Regions from separate parts of the Massilia sp. UBA6681 genome, predicted to be linked through region 2. Evidence: predicted binding sites of a transcription regulator. Region 2 holds the regulator's gene; each other region holds the start of a gene.
What was found. Region 2 encodes sigma-54, which starts transcription at its own class of promoters, with help from an activator protein. Its sites were predicted from a motif close to TGGCANGNAANCTGCTTT; they were not measured.
Positions count from the first base shown of each region.

Region 1 (7,789 bases), on a different contig from region 2:
TTCATCGTGACCGGTGGCGCGTCGGGCCTGGGAGCAGCCACGGCGCGCATGATCACGGAAGCGGGCGGCAAGGTCGTCATCGCCGACGTGCAGGCGGAGGCAGGCGCCGCGCTGGCGGCCGAATTGAAAGGCCAGTTCGTCAAGTGCGACGTCACGCAGGAAGCGGATGGCCTCGCGGTCGTGGACGCGGCCACCAAGCTCGGCACTTTGCGCGGCCTGGTCAACTGCGCCGGCGTGGCGCCGGCCGTCAAGACCGTCGGCAAGGACGGCCCGCACCCGCTGGACGCCTTCCAGCGCGCGGTGAACATCAACCTGGTCGGTACCTTCAACATGTGCCGCCTGGCGGCCGACGCCATGGGCAAGACTGAAGCAGGCGAGTACGGCGAGCGCGGCATCATCATCAACACCGCCTCGGTCGCGGCCTTCGACGGCCAGATCGGCCAGGCCGCCTACGGCTCCTCGAAGGCTGCGGTTGCCGGCATGACCCTGCCGATGGCGCGCGACCTGGCGCGCAGCGGCATCCGCGTGATGACCATCGCCCCGGGCATCTTCGAGACCCCGATGCTGATGGGCATGCCGCAGGAAGTGCGCGACTCGCTGGGCAAGATGGTCCCGTTCCCGCCGCGCCTCGGCATGCCGAAGGAGTACGCGCACCTGGCCAAGGCCATCATCGAAAACGTGATGCTCAACGGCGAAACGATCCGCCTCGACGGCGCGATCCGCATGCAGCCGAAGTAAGCTTCCTGAAGGCTCTTGCCAATTGTTGTAGGATTGGCAGATGTCGGGCGCATGGCGCAAGCCATGCGCCCGTTTTGCTTTTGGAGAAACGATTTGAACAATACGAAGTTGCGCGCTACCTCCCTGGCCCTGGCCCTGGCCCTGGCCTCTACCGTCCAGCCGCTGCTGGCGCAGGACACTCGCCAGGCGGCCCCGGAAGCCGCCACCGGCTACACCACGAAGCCCGGCTGGCCCGCGAAAAAATACATGGTGGCCGCGGCCAATCCGCTGGCGGTGCAGGCCGGCTACCAGATCCTGCAGCAAGGCGGCAGCGCGATCGACGCGGCGATTGCCACCCAGCTGGTGCTGACCCTGGTCGAGCCGCAGTCGTCCGGCATCGGCGGCGGCGCCTTCCTGGTCCACTATGACGGCCGCAAGACCCAGGCTTTCGATGGCCGCGAGACCGCGCCCTCGAAAGCCGACGAGCGCCTGTTCCAGCGCCCCGACGGCACGCCGCTGTCGCGCCTTGATGGCATCGTCGGCGGCCGTTCGGTCGGCGCGCCGGGCGTGCTGCGCATGCTCGAGCTGGCGCACAAGGAGCATGGCAAGCTGCCGTGGAAGGCCTTGTTCGCGCCCGCCATCCGCTTGTCAGAAGAGGGCTTCGCGGTCAGCCCGCGCCTGCACGCGCTGCTGTCCGGCGACCGCTACCTGCGCAAGGACCCGGAAGCGGCGCGCTATTTCTACGGCAACGGCGGCCAGCCTTGGGCCGTCGGCCACATCCTGAAGAACCCGGCACTGGCAAAGACGCTGCGCGAGATCGCCGAGGGCGGCGCCGACGCCTTCTACCGGGGCCGCATCGCGCGCGACATCGCCGCCAAGGTGCAGGGCCACCCGACCAACCCGGGCCTGCTCAGCGCCGCCGACATCGCCGCCTACCAGCCGAAGGTGCGCACGCCGGTGTGCAGCGATTATCGTGCCTATACCGTGTGCGGCATGCCGCCGCCATCCTCGGGCGGCATCGCCGTCGCCCAGATGCTGGGCATGTTCGAGACCTTCGACATGAAGGCGCTCGCGCCAGGCAACGGCGTCCCGGGCCCGGACGCGCTGCACGTGTTCAGCGAAGTAGGGCGCCTGGCCTATGCGGACCGCAACCGCTACGCCGCCGACGCCGACTTCGTGCCGCTGCCGGGGCGCGGCGTGCCGAGCCTGATCGACAAGCACTACCTGGCCACGCGTGCCAGGCTGGTGGGACCGCGCTCGATGGGCGAGGCCCCGGCCGGCAAGCCGCCCGGCATGGAGATGGCCTGGCACTGGGGCAAGGACAATGCGATCGAAACGCCGTCGACCTCGCACGTGTCGGTGGTCGACGCTTATGGCGCGGGCCTGGCGATGACCACGACCATCGAAGATGCGTTTGGATCGCGCCAGATGGTGGACGGCTTCATCCTCAACAACCAGCTGACCGATTTCTCCTTCGCCTCGCGTGACGCCGACGGCCCGATCGCCAACCGGGTGGAAGCCGGAAAGCGCCCGCGCAGCGCGATGTCGCCCACCGTGGTGTTCGACCGCAAGACCGGCAAGCTGGTGCTGACGGTCGGTTCGCCGGGCGGCCCGGCCATCATCAACTACGTCGCCAAGGTGCTGGTCGGGACGCTCGACTGGGGCCTCAACGTGCAGCAGGCAATCGCGATGCCGAACTTCGGCAGCCGCAACGGCCCGACCGAACTCGAAGTGGGACGCTTCCCGTCGACCACCATCGAGGCCTTGAACGCGCGCGGCCACAAGGTGCGCCTGGGCGAGCAGACCTCCGGCCTGCACGGCATCCAGCGCATCGAAGTGCATGGGGTGCCGCTGTGGTACGGCGGGGCCGATCCACGCCGCGAAGGCGTGGCGCAAGGGGACTGAGGGAACCATCCGGATGCCGCGCCCGTCGACCGCCGCCGCTTACGACCAGCTGGCCGAACGCTGGCTGGACGGGGTATTCGACGGCAGCAACGGCCTGCATCAGCACGAGCGGGCGCTCGCCTTTCTTGCGCCGGTAGCCGATGGCTGGGCCCTCAACGTCGGCTGCGGCTGCAACACCCGTTTCAATCCGCTGTTGCGGCGCCATGACTTGCGGATCGAGGCTGTCGACCTGTCGGCGCGCATGCTGGCACTGGCGCAGGCGACCGACCCGGAGGTCGTCCTGCACCAGGCCGATATCCGTGATTGGCCGCTTCCCCGCGGCTACCGCTTCGTGGCGGCCTGGGACAGCATCTGGCACGTCCGTCTGCAAGACCAGCGCGCACTCATGCTCAAGCTGATGCGCGCGCTCGAGCCGGGTGGGGTCTTCCTCTTCACCGCGGGCGGGCTGGACCGGGCCCATGAACACGTCGATGCCGCGATGGGGCCCGAGGTCTACTACGGCACGCTCGGGATACCCGGCCTGCTCGCGGTGATCGAGGAGGCCGGCTGCCTGCTACGGCACCTCGAGTTCGACCAGCATCCGGAACAGCACTTGGTCGTCATCGCGCAGCGCCCAGATAAATAATGCCGCCCGCTGCAGATCGGGCGGCATGCCAGGTCGGGAACTCCCTTACGCCTTGCGGCGCCTGCGCTGCGAGACCAGCGCCGCCAGGCCCAGGCCGATCAGGACCGTGGACGCCGGTTCCGGAACTTCGCCAGTGGCGCCGCCTTCCCCCGAGCCGCCACCGATGGAACCACTATCAATCGAGCCGCCGCCAGTGGAACCGCCACCATTGGAACCGCCTTCGGTCGAGCCACCGTCCGTGGAACCGCCGCCGGTCGAGCCACCGCCTGTGGAACCGCCGCCGCTCGAGCCGCCCTGGTTTCCATCGTTCTGCACTGGAGGCGGCGTATAGATACTGGCGGGAATGAGACCTTGCACGCCGATGCCGCCGGTCTTGCCTCCTGCGTCGCCGATGTGGGCGGCGAAGCCGTAGCCGCCGGGTTGCCCCTTGTTCTTTGCAGTGCTCGGAGTGAATGCATCCAGGGAAAGGGCGGCCATGCTGAGGCTGAATTCGAGCGGACTGCCGACCTTGCTGGAAATGCCGCCGCTGTTCAGCTTGAAGCCATGCGTGAACATGCCGTCTGGGGTCAGGTTGAACGGTCCTCCGCTCAGCACTCTGAAGGCGCTCCCGGTGTAGTCGATGACCGCATTCTGGTAGGCGCTGGCCAGGCTGAAGCCGAAGCTTGGGCTGTCGCTGGGGCCCGTCCCGGCAAAATAATAATTGTCAGCCAGGCTTACCTTGACGTCGACACGGTCGGCCGATGCCTGGGTCAACTGGACCGTCACGGGGCTACCAGTAAAGGTGGCGGACGTGGACAGGTTGTATGTATACGACGTGCCGACGGCAATGGGCGTGGCGTGGGCTGCAAGCGACACGCTGGCAAACAGTGTCACAGCAGCAATTTTCTTCAGGACTTGGATTTGGTTCATATAATAGTTATAACAAATATTGATTCTCTGCATTTAAGCAAGTTGCGTGCCAATTGATTCAAGTGATTGAATTTATAGGTTTTACATTGATCTTCACGTCCAAAGAAAATAAAGCTGTAAAATTTTCCGACAGTAAATTACTGTTGTTAAAATAGAATTTGTCCGGTTTTGGCTGTGCTCACTTCACTATCTGGCGAAAAGACTCTTTCTATACGTAAATTCCCTCGCTGCTAGTAGGGCGCCTTTCCCGCTTCCTGTGGCTAAAAAGCCTGGACAAGCCAGACTCGATCCATATATTTCCCAAGAGATACCTGACTTTTGCTAAGCTTCGCGGGTGGACAGTGGAGCAAAAACAGGCCTGGTCCTCACAGGCGGTGGAGCACGCGCCGCCTATCAGGCCGGCGTGATGCATGCGATCGCCCGCATCCTTGCCGACGCCGGCCGTCCGGCCCTGCGCTCTCCCTTCGACATCATCTGCGGCACCTCGGCCGGCGCGCTCAACGCCACCGCGCTGGCCTGCCGCGCCGACGACTTCAACAGCGCCGTACGCGGCCTGCTGAACGTCTGGGAAGGCGTCAGCGCCCACCAGGTCTACCGCGCCGATTCGCTGGCCGTGCTGCGTTCGGGCGCGCGCTGGCTGTCGCTGCTGTCCTTCGGCTGGCTGCTGCGCAAGTGGCACGCTTCGCCGCCCCAGTCCCTGCTCGACAACACCCCGCTGGCCGGCCTGCTGCACCGCGCCCTCGACCTGCCGCGCCTCGATGCCGCGCTCGCCGACGGCGTCCTGCATGCGCTGGCGATCACCGCTTCCTCGTATAGCAGCGGGCATCACATCACCTTCTACCAGGCCGCGCGCGAGATCGCGCCCTGGCTGCGCCATCAGCGCCTGGCGCTGTCGACCCAGATCAGCGTCGAGCACCTGCTGGCGTCGAGCGCCATTCCCTTCATATTCCCGGCGGTGCCGCTGTACCTGGGCGGCCGGCGCGAATACTGCGGCGACGGTTCGATGCGCCAGCTGGCGCCGATCGCGCCGGCCATCCACCTGGGCGCGACGCGGGTGCTGGTGGTGGGGGCGGGGCGCATGTCGGAAACGGCGGCCGCCGCCCCGCCAGGTTCGGCGACCAGCGGCGGCTATCCGAGCCTGGCGCAGATCGCCGGCCATGCGCTGTCCTCGATCTTCCTCGACAGCCTGGCCGCCGACATCGAACGCCTGCAGCGCGTCAACCAGACGCTCGAGCGCGTGCCGCCCGAGGCCCGCGCGGCGCTGCCGCTGCGCCGCGTGGAACTCCTGGTGATCGCGCCGTCCGAACGGCTCGACGACATCGCCCTGCGCCACGTGCACAGCCTGCCGTCGCCGGTGCGCACGCTGCTGGGCGGGATCGGCGCGCTTGAAACGCGCGGCGCGGCGCTGGCTTCCTACCTGCTGTTCGAAGGCAGCTATACGCGCGAGCTGATCCGCCTCGGCGAACACGATACCCTGGCCCGGCGCGACGACGTGCTGGCCTTCTTCCCCGAATGAACGCGCTGCTCCGATGGTGTGCGGCGGCGCTGCTGCTGGTGCTGAGCGTGGGTGCGCTGGCCGCGCCGCCGCGCCCGACCCTGCGCTTCGAGCACCTGTCGGTGTCCGAAGGCCTGGCGCAGGAGACCGTGCTGGCGGTGGTGCAGGACCGCGACGGCTTCATGTGGTTCGGCACCCAGAACGGCCTGTCGCGCTTCGACGGCTACCGCGTCATCAACTACCGCACCGTGCCCGGCAAGCCGCGCTCGCTGTCGAACAGCTGGGTGCGCGTGCTGCACCTGGACCGCCACGGCCGCCTGTGGCTGGGCACCGACGGAGGCCTGAACCTGTACGACCCGGTCACCCAGTCCTTCACCCTGTTCGTGCCGGAAGAGACTGCGCGGCGCGGCAACGGCAACCGCCACATCAATGCCATCGTCGGCGACGGCCGCGACGGCCTGTGGATCGGCACCAACGACGGACTGCAGCACTTCGACACCACGCTGCGCCGCTTCACCACCTGGCACCACGAGCGCGGCAACGAAGCGAGCCTGAGCGACGACAACGTCAACGCGCTGGCGCTGGACGCCGGCGGGAGGCTATGGATCGGCACCGGCGGGGGACTCGACAGCCTGGTCACCGGCAAGGACGCCGGGCGCGCGCGCATCGAGCACCACCCTGGCGGCCTGGGGCCGCGCGGCAACCCGGTGCATGCGCTGATGGTGGACGGCCAGCAACGCCTGTGGGTCGGGCGCCTGGGCGGGCTGGAACGGCGCGTGCTCGACGGGCCGGATGCGGGCAAGGTACGCCGCTTCGGTCCTGAAGACGGCATCGGCCCGTGGTGGATCACGACCCTGTACCGCGACGCCGGCAATGAAATCTGGGTCGGCACCCATGACGACGGCCTGCTGCGCTGGCGCGGGCCCGAGGACAAGTTCGAGAGCCACCGCCATGTGGTCAGCGACCGCCACAGCCTGGGCGACAACCAGGTGGCCTCGCTGTACCGCGACCGCCTCGGCACCTTCTGGGTCGGCACCTGGTATGCCGGCGTGTCGCGCGTGGACCTGGGCAGCGGCGGCTTCGCCCGCATCGTGCGCCGCGGCGACTTGCCCGACACCCTGGCCGACAACAAGGCGCGCGCGCTGCTGGGCGACGGCAACAAGCTCTGGGTCGGCACCGCCACCGCGCTCAACCACGTCGACCCGGCCACCGGCGCGACCAGCGTCTACCGCCCCGATCCGCGCAATCCGAACAGCCTGGCCGACCTGCCGGCCAGCGCACTGGTGCGCGATCGCAGCGGCCGCGTGTGGATCGGCAGCCGCACCGGCCTGACCTCGCTCGACCCCGTCAGCGGCCGCTTCGAGCGCCTGGCGCTGTCCGGCGACGCCGACGCCAACAATGTGCGCGGCCTGTATGCCACGCCGGACGGCGGCATCTGGGTCGCCACCCGCGGCGGCCTGCACCGGCTCGACCCGGCCACGCGGAAAACCGAGCACTGGCGCCACGACCCGGGCAAGTCCACCAGCCTGGCCGACGACATCGTGCGGCCGATGCTGCTGGACCGGCGCGGGCGCATGTGGATCGGCACCTTCGACGGCCTCGACCTGATGGACCGCGCCAGCGGGCGCTTCCGCCACTTCCGCCACGATCCCTACGACGCGGCGAGCCTGAGCCACGACGAGGTGCACGCGCTGTTCGAGGACAGCCGCGGCGACGTCTGGGTCGGCACCGCGGTGGGCCTGAACCGCATGGTGACGGCCGCCGACGGTTCGGTGAGCTTCGTGCGCTACACCGCCCGCGAAGGCCTGCTGGACGACGCGGTCGCGGCGATCCTGGAGGACGAGGACGGCCGCCTGTGGGTCAGCACCACCAGCGGCATTTCCCGTTTCGATCCGCAGAAGGGGGGCTGGCGCAACTACACGGCCGCCGACGGCCTCACCGAGGGCGCCTTCTTCGACTCGTCGGCGGTGCGCGGCCCGGACGGCATCCTGTACTTCGGCGGCTTCAACGGCATCACGGCCTTCGATCCGCGCGCGATCCGCGACAACCGGGTGGCGCCGCGCCCCGTCATCACCGGCCTGACGATCTTCAACAAACCGGTCGAGGAGGCGCTGCCGGGCGTGCTCAAGGGGCCGGTG
Region 1 covers NZ_DKJX01000028.1:1,086-8,874, reverse strand. The annotation lists gene B2R83_RS03845 (3-hydroxyacyl-CoA dehydrogenase) at 1-738, shown strand, start outside; gene ggt (gamma-glutamyltransferase) at 802-2,622, shown strand; gene B2R83_RS03835 (class I SAM-dependent DNA methyltransferase) at 2,636-3,247, shown strand; gene B2R83_RS03830 (PEP-CTERM sorting domain-containing protein) at 3,293-4,156, opposite strand; gene B2R83_RS03825 (patatin-like phospholipase family protein) at 4,515-5,672, shown strand; partial or broken gene B2R83_RS03820 (ligand-binding sensor domain-containing protein) at 5,669-7,789, shown strand, end outside.
Region 1: B2R83_RS03830 (PEP-CTERM sorting domain-containing protein) is a predicted target of sigma-54. The motif match lies at 4,191-4,208, and genes of this name have one in related genera.

Region 2 (7,789 bases):
GCGCCGCATGGCTGCGGATCGCCGCCGGCAGCTGCGCGCCCGGGGTCGTGTCGACCAGCGCCATCAGGCCGGCCAGTTCCGCGCCCGGCACGTACACGTCCGCCAGCCCCACGTACAGCGCATCGGCCGCGCCGATGGTCAGGCCGGTCAGGCCCAGGTACTGGCCCAGCTGGCCCGGCGCATGCGACAGGAAGTGGCTGCCGCCGACGTCCGGGAACAGGCCAATGTTCACCTCGGGCATCGCCATCTTGGTGCGGTCGGTCACGATGCGCAGGCCGCAGCCAGGGCCGCCCTGGGCGATGCCCATGCCGCCGCCCATCACCACGCCATCCATCACGGCGATGTAGGGCTTCGGGTAGAAGTGGATCAGGTGGTTCAGTGCGTATTCTTCGGTGAAGAAGTCTTCCAGCAGCGCGCTGCCGCCCATCGGGCCGACGTGGCCCATCTCGTGGAAGAAGCGGATATCGCCGCCGGCGCACAAGGCCTTCTCGCTGCTGCTGGTGATGACCACCGCGTCGATGCCCGCGTCATCCTTCCATTGCAGCAGGATGGCGCTCAGGGCGCGCACCATGTCGAGCGAGAGGGAGTTCAGCGCCTTCGGCCGGTCGAGCGTGATGACGCCGGTGCGGTTGGCAACGCGGGTCAGGACGGTATCGGTCATGATGGTATTCTGTGATCGAAAAGACATGCATTCTACAGAACATTTGTACAAACGGAAGCGTAGAAAAGTAACAGGTATTGTACAAAAGCAAAAAGGGCGTCCCCTCAGACGCCCTTGCTGTGTTTTGCGGCTACCCGTATGAATTACGCGGCAGCGGCTTCTCCGTTGTCCGGAAGGCGCTTGTGCGCCACGTGGTTATGATTTTGCAGCATGGATTTGTGTTTCAGAACCTGCCTGTCCAACCTGTCCATCAAGGTGTCGATGGCCGCATACAGATCTTGCGCAGCACTCGCCACATGCAGAATCTTGCCCGATACCTGTAGGTTGATCTCGGCCTTTTGCCGTTTTTCTTTTTCAGTGAGGTTATCGATGGCGAGGAACACGTGGGTGTCGATCACGTGGTCGAAATGGCGGGTGATGCGCTCGAGCTTATTCTGAACGTATTCACGGATGGCGGGTGTGACTTCGAGATGGTGGCCGCTGATTGTGAGGTTCATACACACTCCTTTGGGAAGGTGCCCTGCCCGCGCCACAAGGTGAGAGTGGGCAGTGCTTTACAGGGATTTACGGAGGCTGACGGGAGGAATCTTGAGCGCTTCGCGGTATTTGGCAACCGTCCGGCGCGCAATGACCATACCTTGTTCCCCGAGCATCTCCGCGATCTTGCTGTCGGATAGAGGATTCCTAGGGTCTTCTGCTCCTGTCAATTGCGCAATAAGCGCGCGGATCGCCGTCGAGGAGGCTTCTCCCCCCGCTTCGGTGGCGACGTGGCTTCCGAAGAAGTACTTCAGCTCGAACATGCCGTGCGGGGTCAGCATGTATTTCTGCGTGGTTACACGCGAGATCGTGCTCTCGTGTAGGCCTAGTGTATCAGCTATCTCACGCAAAACAAGAGGGCGCATGGCAACCGCGCCGTGGCTGAAAAAGTTGCGCTGGCGCTCGACGATTGCCTCGGCAACACGCAGGATCGTGTCGAAGCGCTGGCGCATGTTCTTGATGAGCCACTTGGCTTCCTGCAGCTGCGCGCCCATCTGGCTTTCGCTCTTGCCCTGCTTGAGCAGGTTCGCATACAGCGAGTTCACGCGCAGCTTGGGCATGACGTCGGGGTTCAGCGACACCTGCCAGCCGTTCTTGGCGCGGCGCACGATCACGTCCGGCACCACGTAGTCGGATACCCCCGAACCGAAGGCCGCGCCGGGATGTGGATTGCATTGGCGGACCACGGCCTGCACTTCGCGCAGGTCTTCGTCGTCGCAGTCGAGCGCCTTTTTCAGCTTGGTGTATTCGCGCTGCGCGAACCAGGTCAGGTAGCCTTCGACGATCTTCAAGGCAAGGCGCCGCGTCACCAGGGGCACGCCCGGCATGCGGCGGATCTGCAGGGCCAGGCATTCGGCCGCGCTGCGCGCGCCCACGCCCACCGGGTCCAGGCTCTGCACCAGCGCCAGCGCGCAGCGCAGCTCGTCCATCTCGATCTCGAGTTCTGCCGGCAGGCGCGCATGGATGTCGTCGAGCGGCTCTTCCAGGTAGCCGTTGTCGTCGAGCGCATCGATCACCAGCTCGGCCAGCGCGCGGTCGCGCAGGCTGCAGCAGCTCAATCGGATCTGTTCCGTCAGGTGCTCGCGCAGCGTGATGCCGTCGGCTTCCAGCTGCGGACGGCCGTCCTCGTCGTCGCCGCTGCGCGCGCCGCCGCCTTCGCCGCCCCAATCCGCATCGGCATCGGCACGCTCCCCATGGTCTTCGCCGTCCGCGCCCTCGGGCTCGGCCTTCGCGCCCTCCTGCCCTTCCTGCGGCTGGGGCGCCGGCGCTTCGCCATTCGCCGGCGCGGTATTGATCGCGCCGTCCGCCAGCAGCCGCACCGAGCGGTCGAGCGGATCGTCGAGCCGTTCGAGCAGCGGGTTGTCGTGCAGGATCTGCTCGATCTCCTGGTGCAGTTCGAGCGTGGAGAGCTGCAGCAGGCGGATCGACTGCTGCAGCTGCGGCGTGAGCGCCAGGTGCTGCGAAGTGCGTAGCTGGAGAGACTGTTTCATGCCTGGTGCTCTTGATTACATCCTGAAGTGCTCGCCGAGGTACACGCGCCGTACGGATTCGTTGGCGATGATGTCGTCAGGGCGGCCCGAGGCCAGCACCGCCCCCTGGTTGATGATGTAGGCGCGGTCGCAGATGCCGAGCGTCTCGCGCACGTTGTGGTCGGTGATCAGGACGCCGATGTTGCGCTCCTTCAGGAAGCGCACGATGCGCTGGATCTCGATCACCGCGATCGGGTCGACGCCGGCGAAGGGTTCGTCGAGCAGCACGAAGCGCGGGTTGGTCGCGAGCGCCCGCGCGATCTCGACGCGGCGCCGTTCGCCGCCCGACAGCGACAGCGCCGGGTTCTCGCGCAGCTTCTCGATCTGCAGTTCGGCCAGCAGGGTGTCGAGGCGCTCGCTGATCTGGTCGCGGGTGAGCGGCTTGCCGTCCACGCGCTGCAGTTCCAGCACGGCGCGGATGTTCTCCTCCACCGTCAGCTTGCGGAACACCGAGGCTTCCTGCGGCAGGTAGGACAGGCCCAGCACCGCACGGCGGTGGATCGGCAGGCTCGAGATGTCGGTGCCGTTGATGTCGATGGTGCCGGCGTCCGAGGGCACCAGGCCGACGATCATGTAGAAGGAGGTGGTCTTGCCGGCGCCGTTGGGGCCGAGCAGGCCCACCACTTCGCCGCATTCCACCTGCAGCGACACGTCGCGCACCACCAGGCGCTTGCCGTAGCTCTTCTGCAGGCCCTTGACGATCAGGGTGCTGCAGCCTTCGACCGCGGTCGCCGCTGCGTCGGTGCTTGCGCTCATGGCTGCCGTCATTGCTTTGCACCTTCGGCTGGCGCCGTGGTACGGCGGGGCGCGATGATCAGGGTGCCGCGGCCGCCGCCCACCTTGCTCTGGCCGGTAGGATCGTTGCGCACCTGTGCGACTTCGCGGCGGTTGTCGTAGGAGATGAACGGCCCCTTGATCTCGTTGGTCATGCGGCCGCCCTCCAGCTCGCGCACTTCGGCGCTGGTGAACAGCTTGACCAGTTCGGCGCGCTCGTCGTATTCGATGCGCTGGGCCTGGCCCTCGACCCACAGGTCGGGACCGCCGTCGCGTTTCTGGCGGAAGGTCGCCAGCTTGCCGTTGTTGGCGGTCAGGGTCACGCTCATGTAGCCCTCCGGCGTTTCCTTCACCAGGGCGCGGTCGGATTTCAGCACCAGGGTGCCGCGCGTGAGCACGACGTTGCCGGTCAGGATGCGGGTCTGCGTGACCTCGTCGACGTCGAGGGAATCGAAGTTGATCACGGCCTGCTTGAGCGAATCGGCACGCTCGGCCAAGGCGCCGAAGGCGGCCAGGCTGAGGAATACGGCAGCGATGATTTTTTTCATGTTCTTGCTTTGTCCTGGGTTGACGCGGCGCGGCGCTACTGCCGCTGCGCGCGTGGCGGATAGACGATCTGGCCGCGGCTGGCCAGGTGCAGCTTCTGGGTCGCGTTGTTGGCCACCATGCCGGTGCCGGTCACGGTGGCGGCCCCCAGCTGCATCTCGATCGGCCGGTCGGTCTTGAGGATTTCTTCGTCGGGCAGCACGGTCAGCGCCTGCGTCTGCACGCGCAGCGCTTCGCTGGTCGGCGTGGCCGGGCGCTGGATGTCGACGTTGCCGAGCAGTTCGACGCGGTGCTCTTCATGGTAGAGCTGGGCGCGGTTGGCGACGATGGTCATGCGCGGCCGGCCGGGCGTCATGCCCTGCATCACCGGCGCCTCGACCTGGGACACGTCGTTCAGCGGCGTATGCGCCAGGCGCTTGCCCGACACCACGTAGCTCGGCTTGCCCTCTTCCGTCATGCGCACGAAGGAGAAGTTCTCGACGATGTAGTCCGGCTCGTCCCCCGGCCCGCCGAGGCGGGCGCCGGCGTCCTCCTGCTCCATCACCTGCACCAGCCAGAAGCTGCCGAAGGCGCAGAAGGTCGCGATCATCATGATCGTCAGGAGCTTCCAGCGGTGGGCGGTGCGCTTGTAGGTGACCATGTCGTGTCCCGTGTCCGATATCGCCGTGTTACGCGAAATACGGCGCCAGCGCCTGCTCGTAGGTGCCCTGCGCGCGCATGACGAGGTCGCAGACCTCGCGCACGGCGCCGCGCCCGCCCGCATTCTTCGTGACGTAGTGGGCGCGGTGCTGCACTTCCGGGTGGCCCGAGGGCACGGTGACGGCGAAGCCGACGCGGGTGAACAGCGGCAGGTCGATCACGTCGTCGCCGATGTAGCCGCATTCCTCCGGCGTGACGCCGGTGGCGGCAAGCAGCTCGGCGAAGCCGACGCGCTTGTCGTGGATGCCCTGGTAGACGTGCGCGATGCCGAGGTCGGCGGCGCGCTTGACCACGATCGGCGACTTGCGTGCGCTGATGATGGCGGTCTTGACGCCGGTCTTGTTCAGCAGCTGGATGCCGAGGCCGTCGAGCACGTTGAAGGTCTTGGTGACTTCGCCGTCCGGGCCGTAGGTGAGGCTGCCGTCGGTGAGCACGCCGTCGACGTCGAAGATCATCACTTTGACGCGCGCCGCGCGCTGCATGAATTCGGTTGGCGTCATCAGATCACCTTGGCGCGGGTCAGGTCGTGGATGTGCAGTGCGCCGACCAGGCGGTCTTCAGCGTCGACAACCAGCATCTGGTTGATGCGGAATTCTTCCATGACGGCGACGGCATCCACCGCCAGCTGCTCCGGATGGACGCGGCGCGGGTTGGCGTGCATCACGTCGCGGATGCTGATGTTCGAAAAATCGGTCACGCGCTCGATCAGGCGGCGCAGGTCGCCGTCGGTGAACACGCCGACCGGGCGGCGCTCTTCGTCGACGACGGCGGTCATGCCCATGCCCTTCTGGCTGATTTCCAGCAGCGCGCGCGTCAGCGGGGTGTCCGGGGACACCGCCGGGATGGCGTCGCCGCTGCGCATCACGTCGCGCACGTGGGTCAGCAGGCGGCGGCCCAGCGCGCCGCCCGGGTGCGACATGGCGAAGTCTTCCTCGCGAAAACCCCGCGCGTCGAGCAGCGCCACGGCCAGCGCGTCGCCCATGGCCAGGGTGACGGTGGTGCTGGTGGTCGGCGCCAGGTTGAGGGTGCAGGCTTCCTTGGCCACCGAGATATCCAGGTGGATCTCGGACAGCTTGGCCAGGCGCGAGTGCGGCTTGCCGGTCATCGAGATGACGGGGGTGCCCATGCGCTTGATGGCCGGCAGGATCTCGAGCAGCTCGGACGATTCGCCGGAATTCGAAATGGCGATGAACACGTCATGCGTGGTCACCATGCCCAGGTCGCCGTGGGCGGCTTCGCCCGGGTGCACGAACATGGCCGGGGTGCCGGTCGAGGCCAGGGTGGCGGCAATCTTGCGGCCGATGTGGCCGGACTTGCCCATGCCGGAGACGACCACGCGCCCGGTGCAGCCGTACAGCAGCTGCACGGCGCGCACGAAATTGTCGTCGTCGCCGAGGCGCGCATGCAGGGCGCGGATCGCGTCGGCTTCGATGGCGAGGGTCTCGCGGCCCAGCTCCAGCACACGGCGGGCCTGGTCCGCGTCAAAACTTTTCAGCATTATTTTTTCATCGGTTAAACTCATAGTGGCAGTATATCCGAATTGGATAAGCAAAAAACTTGCCAGTCGTAACAAACCACTACAACGATAACGAAAAAACAACCGTGGCAGATGCATTCCGGACTTGAACTGACCCTGCTCCTGCTGGGCTGCGCCGTGCTGGGCGTGGTCGCCTTCCGGATGCTGCACCTGCCGCCGATGCTCGGCTATCTGGCGGTCGGCGTATTGATCGGCCCCCATGCGCTGGCCCTTGCCGAAGACAGTCCTGCCACCCATGCGCTGGCCGAATTCGGCGTCGTCTTCCTGATGTTTTCCATCGGGCTCGAATTTTCGCTTGCCCAGCTCAAGTCGATGCGCCGTATCGTGTTCGGCTTAGGTCTGGCTCAAGTCGTATTGACAATCGTGGCCGCCATGGCTTTCGGTTTGTTCATTTCCTGGTGGGTACCCGCACTGCAGGTCAGCTGGCAGGCCGCCTTCGCGCTGGGCGGAGCGCTCGCCATGTCTTCGACCGCGATCGTGGTCAAGATGCTCACCGAACGGCTCGAACTGGAAAGCGAGCACGGCCGCCGCATCATCGGCATCCTGCTGTTCCAGGACCTGGCGGTGGTGCCGCTCCTGATTATGATTCCCTCGCTGGCGCGCCCGGCCGAGGAACTGGCGATCACGCTCGGCTGGGCGGCGCTCAAGGCAGCTTTCGTGCTGGCCCTGCTGCTGATCTTCGGCCAGAAGCTGATGCGCAACTGGTTCACCATTGTCGCCAAGCGCCGTTCGCAGGAGCTGTTCATGCTCAACCTGCTCCTGGTGACGCTGGGCCTGGCCTGGGTCACCGAGCAGGCCGGCCTGTCGCTGGCGTTGGGCGCCTTTGTCGCCGGCATGCTGATCTCCGAGACCCAGTACAAGCACCAGGTGGAAGAAGACATCAAGCCCTTCCGCGACGTGCTGCTCGGGCTGTTCTTTATCACGGTGGGCATGCTGCTCAACCTGCAGCTGGTGCTGCAGCACTGGTGGGTAGTGCTGGCGCTGGTGATCTTTCCGGTGCTGCTCAAGTTCGCCATCATCGCGGCGCTGGCCAAGGCCTTCGGCTCGAGCGACGGCGTGGCGATGCGAACCGGCCTGGCGCTGGCGCAGGCGGGCGAGTTCGGCTTCGTGCTGCTCAACCTGGCGATGGGCTCGAAGCTGGTCGATCCCTTCCTGATCCAGCTGGTGCTGGCCTCGATGGTGCTGTCGATGCTGCTCGCGCCCTTCATCATCGACAACATGGACCGCATCGTCATGAAGCTGGCGGCCAACGAATGGATGATGCAGTCGCTGCAGCTGACCCAGATCGCCAGCCGCACCATGAAGACCCAGAAGCACGTGATCATCGCCGGCTTCGGCCGCAGCGGCCAGAGCCTGGCGACCCTGCTCTCCGAAGAAAAGCTGCCCTGGTATGCGCTCGACCTGGACCCGGAGCGGGTGCAGGAAGCCCAGCGCGCCGGCGCCAACGTTTCCTACGGCGACGCGGCGCGCCGCGAAAGCCTGATCGCGGCCGGCATCAACCGCGCC
Region 2 covers NZ_DKJX01000031.1:3,576-11,364, forward strand. The annotation lists gene B2R83_RS04085 (enoyl-CoA hydratase/isomerase family protein) at 1-661, opposite strand, end outside; gene hpf (ribosome hibernation-promoting factor, HPF/YfiA family) at 805-1,158, opposite strand; gene B2R83_RS04095 (RNA polymerase factor sigma-54) at 1,216-2,688, opposite strand; gene lptB (LPS export ABC transporter ATP-binding protein) at 2,704-3,483, opposite strand; gene lptA (lipopolysaccharide transport periplasmic protein LptA) at 3,492-4,049, opposite strand; gene lptC (LPS export ABC transporter periplasmic protein LptC) at 4,085-4,687, opposite strand; gene B2R83_RS04115 (KdsC family phosphatase) at 4,716-5,246, opposite strand; gene B2R83_RS04120 (KpsF/GutQ family sugar-phosphate isomerase) at 5,246-6,268, opposite strand; gene B2R83_RS04125 (monovalent cation:proton antiporter family protein) at 6,356-7,789, shown strand, end outside.

Region 3 (6,227 bases), on a different contig from region 2:
GAACCTTATCCTGTCTGCTCATGTTGTCTCTGGCCCATGCAGGGCGAAGGTTAGGTAACGCCCAGCACTGCCGGAAGGCGTCCGAGTCCTCCTCGAGGATGCCAAACGCGGCGACCGGGATGATGTGGTCGATGTGAATCTCGCCAGCCATGAACCGATCCCAGCTCATGCCCTTGGTGAACTGCCGCTCTAGGTGCGCGCGGAGATCATCAGCGGTGTAGCCGAGCAGCTCGGCCATCCGTCGCCCGCTGCGCCTCTTCTGCAGTGTCACCCGAAGCAGGGCGCGAATGCGATGCTTAAGGGTGAACTCCAGATCAGTGCCGTAACGCGCGTGAAACGCAGCCTTGCTCTTTGGGCGCCGGCGCTCGTTCAGTGCATCTAGGTTCGCCGCACGGTACTCGCGCATCTTCTTAAGCCGATCCTCGTGGTTCCTGTAGTGCCGCTCCAGCGCTCGCTGCCGCTGCGCCTCGGCATTCTCTGCGTAGTAGGCGCGGCTCACCTCGGTCAGCCTATCTCGGTTAGCGGCGTAATGCTCTCGACGCTTAGGCAGGCGTTCTTCTCGATGCTCTGCGTGGTCGGCAGCTCGGCATACGCGGCATACCTCGCGGCGACCATCAGGGCTTTTCTTCTTGGCGTGGAAGAACTCGGCTGTTGCTGGCTTGGAAATTTTGCAGCGCGTACAAGTACGGAATACGATACTATCGGCTTCAGCCATGATGACTCCTGAGGTCAGATTGGTTAGAGCCTGGTCGGTGTTAGCGCACCTGCCGGGCTCACCCATCTTACCTACCTCTGCGAGTCAGTGCTTCGTTTGCCCGCTCACCTTCCCTCATGCTGCCTCCAGCAGTAGTGCGACGGCCTCGTCGATGGGCAAGCGGTCGAGCCCCTTCTTCTGCAGCATCTCGCCGATCCGCTCAGCCCTGGCCAGCTGCTCACACAGGGCGGCAAGCCGGGTTGCGTCATCGACAGTGGCGATCATCGCCGGGCGCATGCCGGTGACAGCGCGGACAATGACGCCTCGGTAGACCTCAGCCTCGGGGCTCATGGCCTGGCGTCGATGATTGACTGCTCGCGGCATACCTGCACAAGGATGCGCAGCCACAGCACTTCCGCTTCGACGCTCATCGCAGACCTCAGAATAAAAAAGCCCCAGCTGTGCGAGCTGGGGCGAAGATGCTGATTGATCGTCAGCATTGGAGACACTGCAGTAAAAAGCCGCCAGCGCAGGGGCCTGCGTGGCGGCTAAACGACCAGCCATGCCAACACCACTGGTCGAGCTTCGATTGTAACTGGTAAGCTAACTAATTAGCAATACGATAAGGTGTAATGCGGCGCGCATAGAAAAGCGTCGGCAGCCTTTACATGGGCAACGTGGAGCGCACTTAGCCGGCGCCCATCCCTATGATTCTGCAGGAATATTACTTGCTGGCACGCTGATTGCTCTAGCAGCTGAAGCCATCCAACTCATATTTAGGGATAGACATGAAAAAACTAATCGCTATTGCAGCAGCAGCTCTGCTGTCGGCCAACGCCTCAGCTGGCTACGTTCAGTATGACTTCACCGGCCCCATTACTGGATTCGTGATCCAGCATGATCACAATGGATCCATTGCGTTCTACAACATGATGGTACAGGTGCCATATCCCGATCACGAGCCGAGCTCCATCGGCTTTCAAATCTACCCATCGCCTAGTGTAAATCTCGCGCACGGAGGTACTACGTATTTCCGGAACGGCCCGACGAACTTTACTACTTATAACCCGGATGCAGACAATAGCTGGGCGATCCTCGATGTTACCTTTGCGCGCTCGACCGGCGGAGCGTTTGCGTACACTGCAAAGTACTCCACTGCGTACTGGAACATCGACGGATGGCATTACGCAAACGGCACGCTCAACGGGCTCGCTACTAAAGGGGAGGTCAGTCCACATATAGCTGCCAGCCTGGATGCTGAGGGCGGTTATGACAGCTATGTTCGTCCGGTCATCCCAAGATACATTGGCCCGGGTCGCGTTCCGGAACCAGGCAGCTTCGCCCTTCTGGCGATCGGCGCCTTGGGCGTCGCCGGCCTGCGTCGTCGCAAGCCGCAGTAATAAGCAAAAAGCCCGCTGACCTTTCGGCGCGGGCTTGGTATGGGCGAGCACAGCCAGCAAGGGTGCTGGGTGTTCGCCTGCCTCGGGTGACGGTGGCGCCGAAGCGCGCATTACGTGGATCGAGGGAATGAGGCCTACAGTTTACGACTGAAGGCCTGTCAATGCAATACGGCTGAGCAAATAAGCTACGCCGCCTTGCGCATCTTCGCGCCAGCCCGGGCACCATGCGACTGGAACATGCCTTCCAGCTCGCTGACCATATCGGCTATTTTCTCACGTTCGATGGCGCCGCCCTGGATCGGCTCGCTGCCGGTGCCGTGGCAATGCGTGCACGCCCGGCTCTCGCTAATCTTGGTCCCATTGCAGACCGTGCAGCCGCCTGCCAGCCAGTGCGCCAGGCTGACGCGGGCGATCTTGGCATAAATGGCGTGCGCCGCCTTGATGTCCCATTCGTGCTTGATCTTGAGCCAGCTGCGGGCGAGGCCCTTCTTCGTCACCTCCTCGGTCCAGACGCGGAGCAGGGCGCCCAGGCCATACGTGCCGCTTTCGATTGCCTGGCGCGGCACGCCGGCCAACTTGGCGCGGGCGAGCATCGAGCCGAAGACGCTACCGGAGCCGCCCGTCAGGTCGGCCAGGGCGGCGGCAATTAGCGGCTCGGCTTGTTGATGCTGGGCGTCGTCCATGAGATTCGACGCGCTCAATGCGTGGATGTAGCGATCTGCGAATCCCATGATGTTCTCCGTCACACGACCCTCCCAGCGTATCATATTCGACCTAATTTTTTCCGAAAATAAACTGTAATCTGGAAATATTATTAAACTCAGCCACACCATAGAGCGAGTTAACTACGGTGGTCCACGCTGCTTCGATGAACGATGTTCGGTCACACTTCGCCGCCAGGTCTTGGAGCGCCGCGAGAAACCGGGCGCTTCCGTCTTCTATCGTGTCGCAGCTGCGCACCTGGGCGCCGGTGAGGGCGTTCAGGCGGGCGCGGCTGTCGGCGGGCGTCATGCCGGCCAGGTCGGCGGCCAGGTCGGGCATATGCCGGGCGATCCAGGAGCGGAGCTGATCGGTGTGGGTCACGCTGCAAGCTCCAGCGGCAGGAAGATCCGGCGCTGTGCGGTACCGAAGTGCTCGGCGTCCTGCTCAATGCCTGTGAATGCGCGGCCAGTATTCCGGCACGCCACGCCGGTAGTGCCGCTGCCCATGGCGTTGTCCAGCACGTGGTCGCCGGGGTTCGAGTAAGTCCGGATCAGGTACTCCATCAACTTCACCGGCTTTTGTGTCGGGTGGTAGTTCCCGCGCTGCTTGTCGCTGGAGAAGAACTGCACGCTGCGCGGGTACCGGCTGGTTGAGTCGTACTCGGTCAACTTCAGCGCCTTGCCGTAGCACTCGCTGTTGACTGTGCGGCGCGAGGTCTTCTTGCGGGCATGGCCGTGGGTGAACTGCGGGTTGTAGGTTGGCTGGGCCGGCGCGAACACGAGTACTGACTCGTGCGCACGGAGCGGCGCCCGCTTGGCATTCAAGAACCCGGTTGCGTTTCCCTTTTCCCACACCAGGTCGTACAGGAACCAGTCAGGTTTGCTCATCACAAGCGCACTGGTGAAGGGCTGCGCTGCAGTCAGCACGACGGCGCCACGCGGCTTGAGCACGCGGGAGTACTGCTCCCACATCGGAGCGAGCGGGATCACCGAGTCCCAGGCGCAGCAAGTCGTCCCATACGGCAGATCGGCCAGGATCAGGTCGACGGTCCCGGACGGGATCTCCTGCATGCGCTCCAGGCAGTCGCCCAGCATCAGGTTTGCTTCGTGTCTCACGCCGCCTCCCTCTTCAGTTCGCGCAGCTTCGCGCGGTACGTGTCGCGGATCGCGATCAGCTCGTCGGCGGTCCACTTGGCCGGGCCGTTGTTCGCCTCCAGCGCCTCGACACGCGCCAGGCCGATGCGTGCTATCAGGCCGATGCGGTAATCGACCGCGCGGCCGGCGCCGTGCCGGTTGCAGACGGTGAGCTGCCGGTGCGCGTTGTCCTCGTTGAAGCGCAGGTGCGGCGCGCTGCCGGTGCTGCGGTAGTGGCCACAGTCCCAGTTCGTGCCGGTCAGGTACTGCTTCTCCGACGTCCGGCCACAGCAGATGCAGGGCTGATCTTTGTCGCGCTCACGGATGAAAGCGTTGAAGGCGACCTGCGCGGCCTTGAGGTGGTCGGAGCGCGTCTTTAGCGCGGCCTTGCGCTCGCGGGTCTGTTTGGCGTCCAGGCGCTTGCGCTCCTCTGCAGCGTGCACGGCGGCGCACTCGGCGCCACATACCTTGTGCATCATGTTCCGCGGCTGGAAGCGGGTAGGGCAGCCCTTGACGGCGCACTTGCGGGTGCGCGCGGGCTTGAGGGTGCTGGTGCGGGCGATGGGGGCGCTGCGGATCATGCTGGTTCTTTCTGTTGGTGTTTTTCTGCGAATGCCCTGCGCGGCGCCTCATCCCTGGCGCGCAGGAACAGCACGCACGGCTGGTCATCCCAGGCCGCGACCTTGTCGAAGCCGGCGCAGTAGCCGCGGCCCTGGGCGGCTTCCTCGCTGCGGCCGACGATGGAGAACTTGCTGCACATGACGCAGGGCGGGTGCTGGCTCACGGCGCCTCCGGTTTGATGTCGAGGGCTTCGCGTGCGAATCGCGCCTGGATCGGCAGAATCGGTTCGCCGGCAGCCTCTTGCTCGAGGATCTTGCGGGCCCAGCGCTTCGCGTCGCGGCCGGCACCATCCTTGACCACCGCGGCTGCGCCCAAGTCACGCAGGCGTTGCGCCGCTTCCTCTCGGCTGGTCTTGGTCTTGCCCGGGGCGGCCAGTGCGATCATTGGCTGCGGGATCTCGGCCCACTCGCCCAGCTCGAGCTGCTTCGTGAGCGCAGCCTCCCAGCGTGGCTTGACCTGGCTGTAGGTCTGCTCGCGCAGGTCGTGCGACAGCGGCATGGCGGCCCAGTAGATCGCCGGGTGCGACCATTCGCCGTACTTGCCAACCTGCCGCGCCTGGACGCCGGCTACGGCCTCGTAGTACGCCACGGTCGGGTCGAGCGGCTTGCGGCACAGCTTCTTGAACTCGGGCAGGGTAGGTGGCCAGTCACGAGTCTCGAGCGCCTTCAGCCCGCGCTGGATCTCGATCGGCTGGTAGCCGGCCAGCTCCTGCCCCCAGTGCGCGACCAGCTCGTCAGTGCTCGTGGCGCCCCACTGGTCCGTGAATTTCTTGCCGTAGCTGAGCAGCATCTTGTGCAGCAGCTTCTCAACCCAGCTTGCGGGCAGGGGCGTCGTTGAGGTCGATGATGGTGCGGCTGTCAGGTTCATGGCTTCGGTTCTTTCCGGTCAGGCGGTCGGCCCAGTCTTTCGCTTTATCGTTGGCGGATTGGTAGCCCTGGGCGGGCCCGGCGCGCTGGTCCTTCAGCACCCAGTCGGCCTCGAAGCCGGCCCAGCCCCGCGAGCAGCAGAGGGTCAGCGCGGACTCAAGCGACAGCCCGGCTTTCGCAGCCTCGGCAAGGAAGGTCTTCAGGACGGTAGGGGTCACAGTGGCGCGCTTCGACTTGCGCAGGGCAAGCCAGTCGGCAGCGGTTTGTTCGCTGACACCGTTGGCGAGCAGGTCGGGAAGAGGGTCGAACGTCGGCGCAGCCGGCGCTTTAGTTTTTGACTTTGCCTTTGGTTCTTTCTCTTCTTCTCTACTCTTCTCTTCTCTAGGCGTGACTTGGCGTGACGTGGCGTGACATGGCGTGACGGTTGTCTCTTCGCCATCCTTGGCACTGTCACGCTCACGTTGCGCACGCTTACGCTCGGTAGCGGTGTTGTCGACGCGCTCGCGCTTCGGCTGGCGATCGTCCCAACGGGTAACGCGATCCTCGGTGATCAGGCCGCGGGCCTTCATGGCTTCGATGATCCGGGCCGTGGTGCCGTCATCAGCGCCCAGGAGGAAGTCGGTAGCTTCGGCATCCAAGTCAACATAGGCGCCGCGATCAGTGTTCGCACTGGCCTGCTCGAGCACGAGCGCCCATACGGCGATGACGTCGCCGACGCGCGCGCCGGCCTTCCGTGCGATCAGGCCGAACTTCGGATCGTTGACGCTGCCGTGGTGCCAGCGGAACCAGTCGATACCATTGGCCATCAGGC
Region 3 covers NZ_DKJX01000072.1:42,223-48,449, forward strand. The annotation lists gene B2R83_RS12020 (hypothetical protein) at 1-715, opposite strand, end outside; gene B2R83_RS12025 (hypothetical protein) at 830-1,045, opposite strand; gene B2R83_RS12030 (hypothetical protein) at 1,042-1,194, opposite strand; gene B2R83_RS12035 (PEP-CTERM sorting domain-containing protein) at 1,483-2,094, shown strand; gene B2R83_RS12040 (hypothetical protein) at 2,280-2,840, opposite strand; gene B2R83_RS12045 (hypothetical protein) at 2,869-3,177, opposite strand; gene B2R83_RS12050 (DNA-methyltransferase) at 3,174-3,911, opposite strand; gene B2R83_RS12055 (recombination protein NinG) at 3,908-4,510, opposite strand; gene B2R83_RS12060 (hypothetical protein) at 4,507-4,713, opposite strand; gene B2R83_RS12065 (hypothetical protein) at 4,710-5,417, opposite strand; gene B2R83_RS12070 (hypothetical protein) at 5,356-6,222, opposite strand; gene B2R83_RS12075 (hypothetical protein) at 6,222-6,227, opposite strand, start outside.
Region 3: B2R83_RS12035 (PEP-CTERM sorting domain-containing protein) is a predicted target of sigma-54. The motif match lies at 1,427-1,444, and genes of this name have one in related genera.

Region 4 (7,789 bases), on a different contig from region 2:
GGCGCCGAGCGCGACCAGCCTGCGCGGCAAGCTTGCTCCCACGACCGCCGCACGTATCGGTACAGCCGACAATGAGGCCTGTCCCGGATTGTGCTGCTCCAACATCGATTCCAATTGTTGACGTGACAAGCTGGCCAGCAAGCCGATGCCGTGCCCCTGGTCGACCAGTTGCTTGAGCAAGGCAAGACGCTCGACTTGCTCAGCCGAGTAAAGGCGCTGTCCATGCATGGAGCGTTGGGTGTCGGATATCTGATAGCGCCGTTCCCATACACGCAAGGTTTCGACTGGCAAGCCAGCCATGCGAGCAGCTGTACCGGCACGGTAGACAACCGTATGCTGAACCGCTTTTTCGAAATTTTCCATTGCTATGCACCGTTTTTGAACCATATATATAAGAAATTATAGGTTCATGACTTAGACATTTCGCCAAATTTTTCTATATTATCGGGACAAGTTCATTTCATTCACCCCTACCCCAAGGAGCGCATCATGAAACGATTCTTCCTCGCAGTCCCGTTTGCTCTGTCCCTCGGCTCGGCCCAGGCTGCCGATATCGTCGACACCGCCAAGTCGGCCGGCAGCTTCAATACGCTGGTCACCGCCGTGCAGGCAGCTGGCCTGGTCGACACCCTGAAAGGTCCCGGTCCGTTCACGGTGTTCGCGCCGACGGATGCGGCATTCGCCAAGATTCCGAAGGCGAAGCTGGACGCCCTGCTCAAGGACAAGGAAGCATTGACGAAGGTCCTGACCTACCATGTGGTTCCAGGCAAGGTGATGGCGGCGGACGTCAAGCCGGGCATGGTCAAGACCGTTGAAGGCAACGCGTTCAAGGTCAGCACCAGCGGCGGCAAAGTCATGGTCGACAAGGCAACCGTCACGAAAACCGATATCGCAGCGGACAATGGCGTCATCCACGTGATCGATACGGTCATCATGCCGAAGTAAGCCATGTTCCCACCGCCGATCACAGCATCGGCGGTGGTTTTCGTGACGTCTCTCCGCCCGTAATCTCACCAATATTCACCACTCGAATAAGGCACTGTCAACATACATGTAAGCTGATATGATGCCGCCTCCCGCACGTCGTCCCGACGGCGAATCTGGCCCGCATCGTATGACCACCGAACAAGCCCGCGAACTCAAGCCCCAGGAATTCGAGTTCGAAACCATGAACCTGCAGGTCGGCGTTCGGCTGCAGGTGATGACCTACCGGCACCTCAAGCCCGCCCAGTATTTCTCGACCTTGATCGGTTACGTCAAGGACGAATACCTCATCATCAAGATTCCGACCGAGAACGGCGCGCCGATCGCGATGACGGAAGGCGATCCGCTAACGATCCGGGTGTTTTCGGGAGTGAACGTGTGCTCGTTCGCGTGCTCGGTCGAGCGGGTCTTCCCGCGGCCGCTGAACTACGTGCACCTGTCTTTCCCGACCGCGATCCAGGGCACCAGCCTGCGCGGTGCGATGCGGGTCAGGGCCGACATTCCGGCGCGTGTATTCAAGGCGAGTGGGGCCGCGTCACCGATCGCCTGCACGCTGGCCAACGTCTCGGTGACCGGAGCCAGGATCGACTCGAACTATCCGCTGCCGGCCGACAGCGAAGTGCTCACGCTGGCGTTCACGCTGGCGACGCCGCCCACCAACGAGGAAGTGCCGGTGGAGACCCTGGCCGCGATCCGGAACATGACGGTGGCCCGGCCGGCGCCGGACAAGCCCGATGTCTACAGCTACGGCGTCCAGTTCGTCGACCTCGATCCGGTGCACTACACCCTGCTGCAGAACATGACCTACGAGGCGCTGCTGGCGGACCGGCTCAAGATCGTCTAGGGACGCGCCTTCCCCCGCTCCAAATGATGTCCATGGTAAATTGCCGGCCTGCGTAAGCAGCGCCCTGCTACTTGCCAGATGACAACAAGGATGGAGCATGAATATTCGTTTGTCGGGTTTGCTGCCAATGGCGGCGGCGGCCCTTGTCGCGACGAGCGCCACGGCGGCGCCGCGCGGCTTTACCGTGGAAGACCTGGTGAACATGGAACGGGTGGGCAGCCCGGCCGTGTCGCCCGATGCCAGCCGCGTCGTCTACACCGTGCGCAGCACCGACATGAGCAAGAACCGTGGCCACACCGAACTGTGGATGCTCGACTTGCGCACTGCCGGCGCGGCGCCGCAGCGCTTGACCAGTCACGCTTCCAGCAGTACCGAACCGGAATGGTCGCCGTCCGGCGACGCCATCTATTTCCTGTCGTCCCGTTCGGGCTCGTCGCAAGTGTGGCGCCTTCCGATTGCCGGCGGCGCGGCGGGCGAGCCGGTGAAGGTCACCGACCTCCCTCTCGACGTGGAGAGTTTCCGCATCTCGCCGGCAGGCGACCGCCTGGCGATGAGCCTGTCGGTCTTCCGCGACTGCGCGGATCTCGCCTGCACCAGACAGCGCCTTGACGCGAAGGACAAGGACAAGGCCAGCGGCAAGCTGTATGACCGCCTGTTCGTACGTCATTGGGACACCTGGAAGGACGGACGCAACAATGTGCTGTTCTCGGCGCCGCTCGACAGCGCCGGCAAGGCCGACAGCGTGCCGGTTGCGCTATCGGGCTCGCTCGACGGCGACGTACCCTCGAAGCCCTTCGGCGACCGCGAAGAATTCCGCTTCAGCCCGGACGGCAAGACCATCGTGTTCGCGGCCCGCATTGCCGGCAAGACCGAGGCCTGGTCGACCAACTTCGACCTGTACACCGTGCCGGCCGCGGGCGGCGTCCCGCGCAACCTCACGGCCGACAACCCGGCCTGGGATACCAAGGGCGTGTTTTCGCCTGACGGGAAAACCCTTGCCTACCTGGCGATGGCGCGTCCCGGCTTCGAGGCGGACCGCTACCAGGTGATGCTGATGGACGTGGCCAGCGGCGCAAAGCGCACGCTGGCTGCGGATTGGGACCGCTCCGCCGGCAGCCTGCACTGGCGTGCCGACGGCAAGGCCCTGATCGTCGATGCCGAAGACCTGGGCCAGCACCGGCTGTTCTCGGTCGACGTCGCAAGCGGCAAGGTGACGGCGCTGACCGACAAGGGCGCGGTCGGCGCCTTCGACGTGCGCGGCAATACGGTGGTCTATACCCAGGCCAACCTGGCCTCCGGTGCGCAGCTGTTCGCCATGCAGCCCGGCGGCCGGCCAAGACAGCTGACCAGGCTGAACGCCGAGCGCCTGACCGACGTGCGCTGGGGCGAGTACGAGCAGTTCAGCTTTGCCGGGGCCAATGGCGAGACCGTGTACGGGCACGTGATGAAACCCTGGAATGCCGAACCGGGCAAGAAGTACCCGATCGCTTTCCTCGTGCACGGCGGGCCGCAGGGCAGCTTCGGCAACGGCTGGAGCTATCGCTGGAATCCCCAGGTGTATGCGGGCGCGGGCTATGCCACCGTGTTCATCGACTTCCATGGCTCGACCGGCTACGGCCAGAAATTCACCGATTCAATCAGTGGCGACTGGGGTGGCAAGCCGCTGGTGGACCTGCAGAAGGGCCTGGAAGCGGCCGCGAAAAAGTTCCCATGGCTCGACCGCGAACGCAGCTGCGCCCTGGGCGCATCCTACGGCGGCTACATGATGAACTGGATCGCGGGGAACTGGAACGACGGCTTCCGCTGCCTGGTCAACCACGACGGCGTGTTCGACAGCCGCGGCATGGCCTACTCGACCGAGGAACAGTGGTTCACGGACTGGGAAAACGGCGGCGCCTATTTCGCGGCGCCTGACAATCACGAGCGCTTCAATCCGGTCCACCACGTCAACAAGTGGAAGACGCCGATGCTGGTGATCCAGGGCGACCTCGATTTCCGCATCCCGACCGCCCAGGCGCTCGGCACCTTCACCGCACTGCAACGCAAGGGCATCGACAGCCAGCTGCTCGTGTTCCCGGACGAGAACCACTGGGTGCTCAAGCCGGCGAATTCGGTGCAGTGGCATCGCACGGTAATGAACTGGCTGGATCGTTATCTAAAACGCTAGGCCAAAACAAAGAGACCGCCGAGGCGGTCTCTTTTGATGCTGGCCGTATGCACGGCCGGCAATTACTTCACAGGGATCACGAATCAGCCGGGGCAGTAGCCACGCAGCCTGCCGGGGTGTACTTGGTGTCGTCCGCTGGGAATCCGCTGGTCACGCAGGTGTAGATGCCGCTGGTCGAGCGATGCAGCGCGATGGTCGGTGCGTCGCCGATACGGCCCGGGTTATTAATGGTGCAGGTCAGGACAGCGGTGTTGGCGCCTGGTGCAGCAGCAACGATCCCGCTGCAGTTACCGGTCGCGGCGGACAGGCCAGCTTTTTTGAGGTAGTCCTCGCCGTCAGCATCCGAAGGCATACCTTCGACGACGGCCATTTCGAAACCGGTCTTGCCTGCGGCGATGTCAGCGTAGGCAGCAGCAGCCTTCGACTTGGCGATGTAGTCCTGGTAGGCCGGGATCGCCACGGCAGCCAGGATACCGATGATCGCGACGACGATCATCAGTTCGATCAGGGTGAAACCGCCTTCAGCTTTCTTGGTTTGCATTTGCTTGATGTTCATTTCTATCTCTCCAGGGTGGTGTTTCGGGTAATTGGGTTACTGCTTGTTGCCACGCTTTCCTATATGCAAGGCGTGTGCCAGCCCGAAAAATGCTGATTTTATTAGCAGGGAGATAAGGAAACGCCGTGCCAGGACAGGTTTTGGCTTGAGCGGTGACAAAATTTGTCACTTGAGCTCAGCAATTTTTGTCAGCTGAACAGTTTATGGAACGTAATTTGTCATGCATACCAAACGCGTTGGTCATGGCATGCCAAAAATTTACCGAGTGGTAAAAAAAACGGGGAGCTCGCGCTCCCCGTCCTCGTCGACCGTGAACTGGTCAGATTACAGCATGGCCTTCAGCAGGCGCGCCATTTCCGACGGGTTCTTGGTGACCTTGATGCCGCAGGCTTCCATGATTTCCAGCTTGGCTTGCGCGGTGTCGGCGCCGCCCGAGATCAGCGCGCCGGCGTGGCCCATGCGCTTGCCCGGAGGCGCGGTGACGCCAGCGATGAAGCCGACGACCGGCTTCTTCATGTTGTCCTTGATCCACTGAGCAGCGTTCGCCTCGTCCGGGCCGCCGATCTCACCGATCATGATGACCGCGTCGGTGTCAGGATCGTCGTTGAACATGCGCATCACGTCGATGTGCTTCAGACCGTTGATCGGGTCGCCGCCGATGCCGACTGCCGACGACTGGCCCAGGCCCAGGGCGGTCAGCTGGCCGACTGCTTCATAGGTCAGGGTGCCCGAGCGCGACACGACGCCGATACGGCCCTTCTTGTGGATGTGACCCGGCATGATGCCGATCTTGATCTCGTCCGGGGTGATCAGGCCTGGGCAGTTCGGGCCCAGCAGCAGGGTCTTGGAGCCGGCCTTGGCCATGCGATCCTTGACTTCCATCATGTCACGGACAGGGATGCCTTCCGTGATGCAGATTGCCAGGTCCAGCTCGGCTTCAACGGCTTCCCAGATGGCGGCGGCTGCGCCTGCCGGCGGAACGTAGATCACCGACACGGTGGCGCCGGTTTCCGACTTGGCTTCCTTGACCGATGCGTAGATCGGGATGCCTTCGAAATCTTCGCCGGCTTTCTTCGGGTTCACGCCTGCCACAAAGGCTTCACGGCCGTTCGCGTAGTCGCGGCACATGCGGGTGTGGAACTGGCCGGTCTTGCCGGTGATACCTTGGGTGATGACTTTGGTGTCTTTGTTAATCAGAATCGACATTTTTATTTCCTTCGCGAATTAGGCTTGGCCAGCGGCAGCGGCAACGACCTGCTTCGCTGCGTCTTCCATGGTGTCGGCGGAGATGATCGGCAGGCCCGAATCGGCCAGCATCTTCTTGCCCAGGTCTTCGTTAGTGCCCTTCATGCGGACGACCAGCGGCACTTGCAGCGACACGGCCTTCGATGCGGTGATGACGCCTTCGGCGATCACGTCGCAGCGCATGATGCCGCCGAAGATGTTGACCAGGATGGCTTTCAGGCCCGGGTTCTTCAGCATGATCTTGAATGCTTCGGTGACCTTTTCTGCGGTCGCACCGCCGCCCACGTCCAGGAAGTTGGCCGGCTCGCCGCCGAACAGCTTGATGGTGTCCATGGTGGCCATGGCCAGGCCGGCGCCGTTCACCAGGCAGCCGATGTTGCCGTCCAGCGAGATGTAGGCCAGGTCGAACTTCGATGCTTCGACTTCAGCCGGATCTTCTTCGTCCAGGTCGCGGTAGGCGACGATTTCCGGGTGACGGAACAGGGCGTTCGAGTCGAAGTTGAACTTCGCGTCCAGGGCGATGACCTTGCCCGAACCGGTCAGGATCAGCGGGTTGATTTCAGCCAGCGATGCGTCGGTTTCCCAGTAGGCCTTGTACAGGCCTTGCAGGTTGGTGCGCGCGTCGACGATCGACGCTTCCGGCACGCCGATCTTGCGGGCGACGTCGTCGGCCTGCTCATCGGTCAGGCCGACCGACGGTTCGATCACGACGTTGTGGATCTTTTCCGGGTTGCTGTGCGCGACTTCTTCGATGTCCATGCCGCCTTCCGACGAGGCCATCAGCACGACCTTCTGGGTGACGCGGTCGGTCACCAGGGAAACGTACAGTTCCTTCTTGATGTCAGCGCCTTCTTCGATCAGCAGGCGGCGGACTTTCTGGCCTTCCGGGCTGGTCTGGTGCGTGATCAGCTGCATGCCCATGATCTGGTCGGCGTATTCCTTGACCTGTTCCAGCGACTTGGCAACCTTGACGCCGCCACCCTTGCCGCGGCCGCCTGCGTGGATCTGCGCCTTGACGACCCAGACCGGGCCGCCCAGCTCTTCAGCTGCCTTCACGGCCTCTTCCACGTTCATGCACGGAATGCCGCGCGGAACGGTCACTCCGAATTTTCGGAGGATTTCTTTGCCCTGATACTCATGGATTTTCATGCTGGCTTCCCTTCTTATCTATGTACTGAATGAGTAATACGGTTGAATTACAAAATGACAAACAGCGAATCCTAACCCGACACGGCTTTGATCGACCAGCGGGGATAGTAGGTGGCCACGGCCGGTCCGTCGCTGCGCAGCGCATGGCAACGGTCGAGCTCGAAAGGCCGTTCGGCCGCGCTTTTATTCGCATCTGCGTCGGCGCCGCCGCGATCGTCGAACACGTCGTCGGCGTAGGCCTGCAGCGCTGCGGTAGGCAGCACCTGGGCCAATTCGGTCAGGTGGGTGCAGCCGAGCACGCCGGACAGGCGGTCTTTCAGGTGCAGCCGGAAGTGGTTCATGAGCGACAGGCCGACCAGCTTTTTGTAAGCAGGGCCGATGGTCTCGCAAAAACCGGGATACGGAACGGAATCGGACGCGGCTTCGGCGTCCACGATGGTCAGCTTGCGGTCGATGGTGACGCGCAGCTTGAGGTCGTGTACAGGCATGCCGCCCGGTCGATCACCGGAAGGCAGCGAAATGTCACGGGTTTTGACGTCGCGGATACTGGCGTCCAGATCCCACAGGCCATCGTCGCGCGCATAGGCTTCGACGGTGATGGCGCGCGTATGCCGGAGCGAGCGCGATACGGGAGGAGACAGGGGCATAAAAACCAATGCCGCTTACGCGGCGGTTAGTGGTGCAGCCAGTGTGCTTCATGCACGTTGCCGTAGCTTCTACGACAACAACCGCTCATGCGGCGCTGCTTAAACCGTGAAAGTTTAGCACACGGCGTTGGCGGTTGCACTGCAACAGCGGCCTTTTTGCTGCACTGCAGGCAAGATCGGACGGGTTTCTTGCTGAG
Region 4 covers NZ_DKJX01000057.1:66,236-74,024, reverse strand. The annotation lists gene B2R83_RS09895 (MerR family transcriptional regulator) at 1-363, opposite strand, end outside; gene B2R83_RS09890 (fasciclin domain-containing protein) at 490-945, shown strand; gene B2R83_RS09885 (flagellar brake protein) at 1,115-1,828, shown strand; gene B2R83_RS09880 (alpha/beta hydrolase family protein) at 1,926-3,995, shown strand; gene B2R83_RS09875 (pilin) at 4,072-4,551, opposite strand; gene sucD (succinate--CoA ligase subunit alpha) at 4,876-5,757, opposite strand; gene sucC (ADP-forming succinate--CoA ligase subunit beta) at 5,776-6,945, opposite strand; gene B2R83_RS09860 (DUF2889 domain-containing protein) at 7,017-7,592, opposite strand.
Region 4: B2R83_RS09875 (pilin) is a predicted target of sigma-54. The motif match lies at 4,614-4,631, and genes of this name have one in related genera.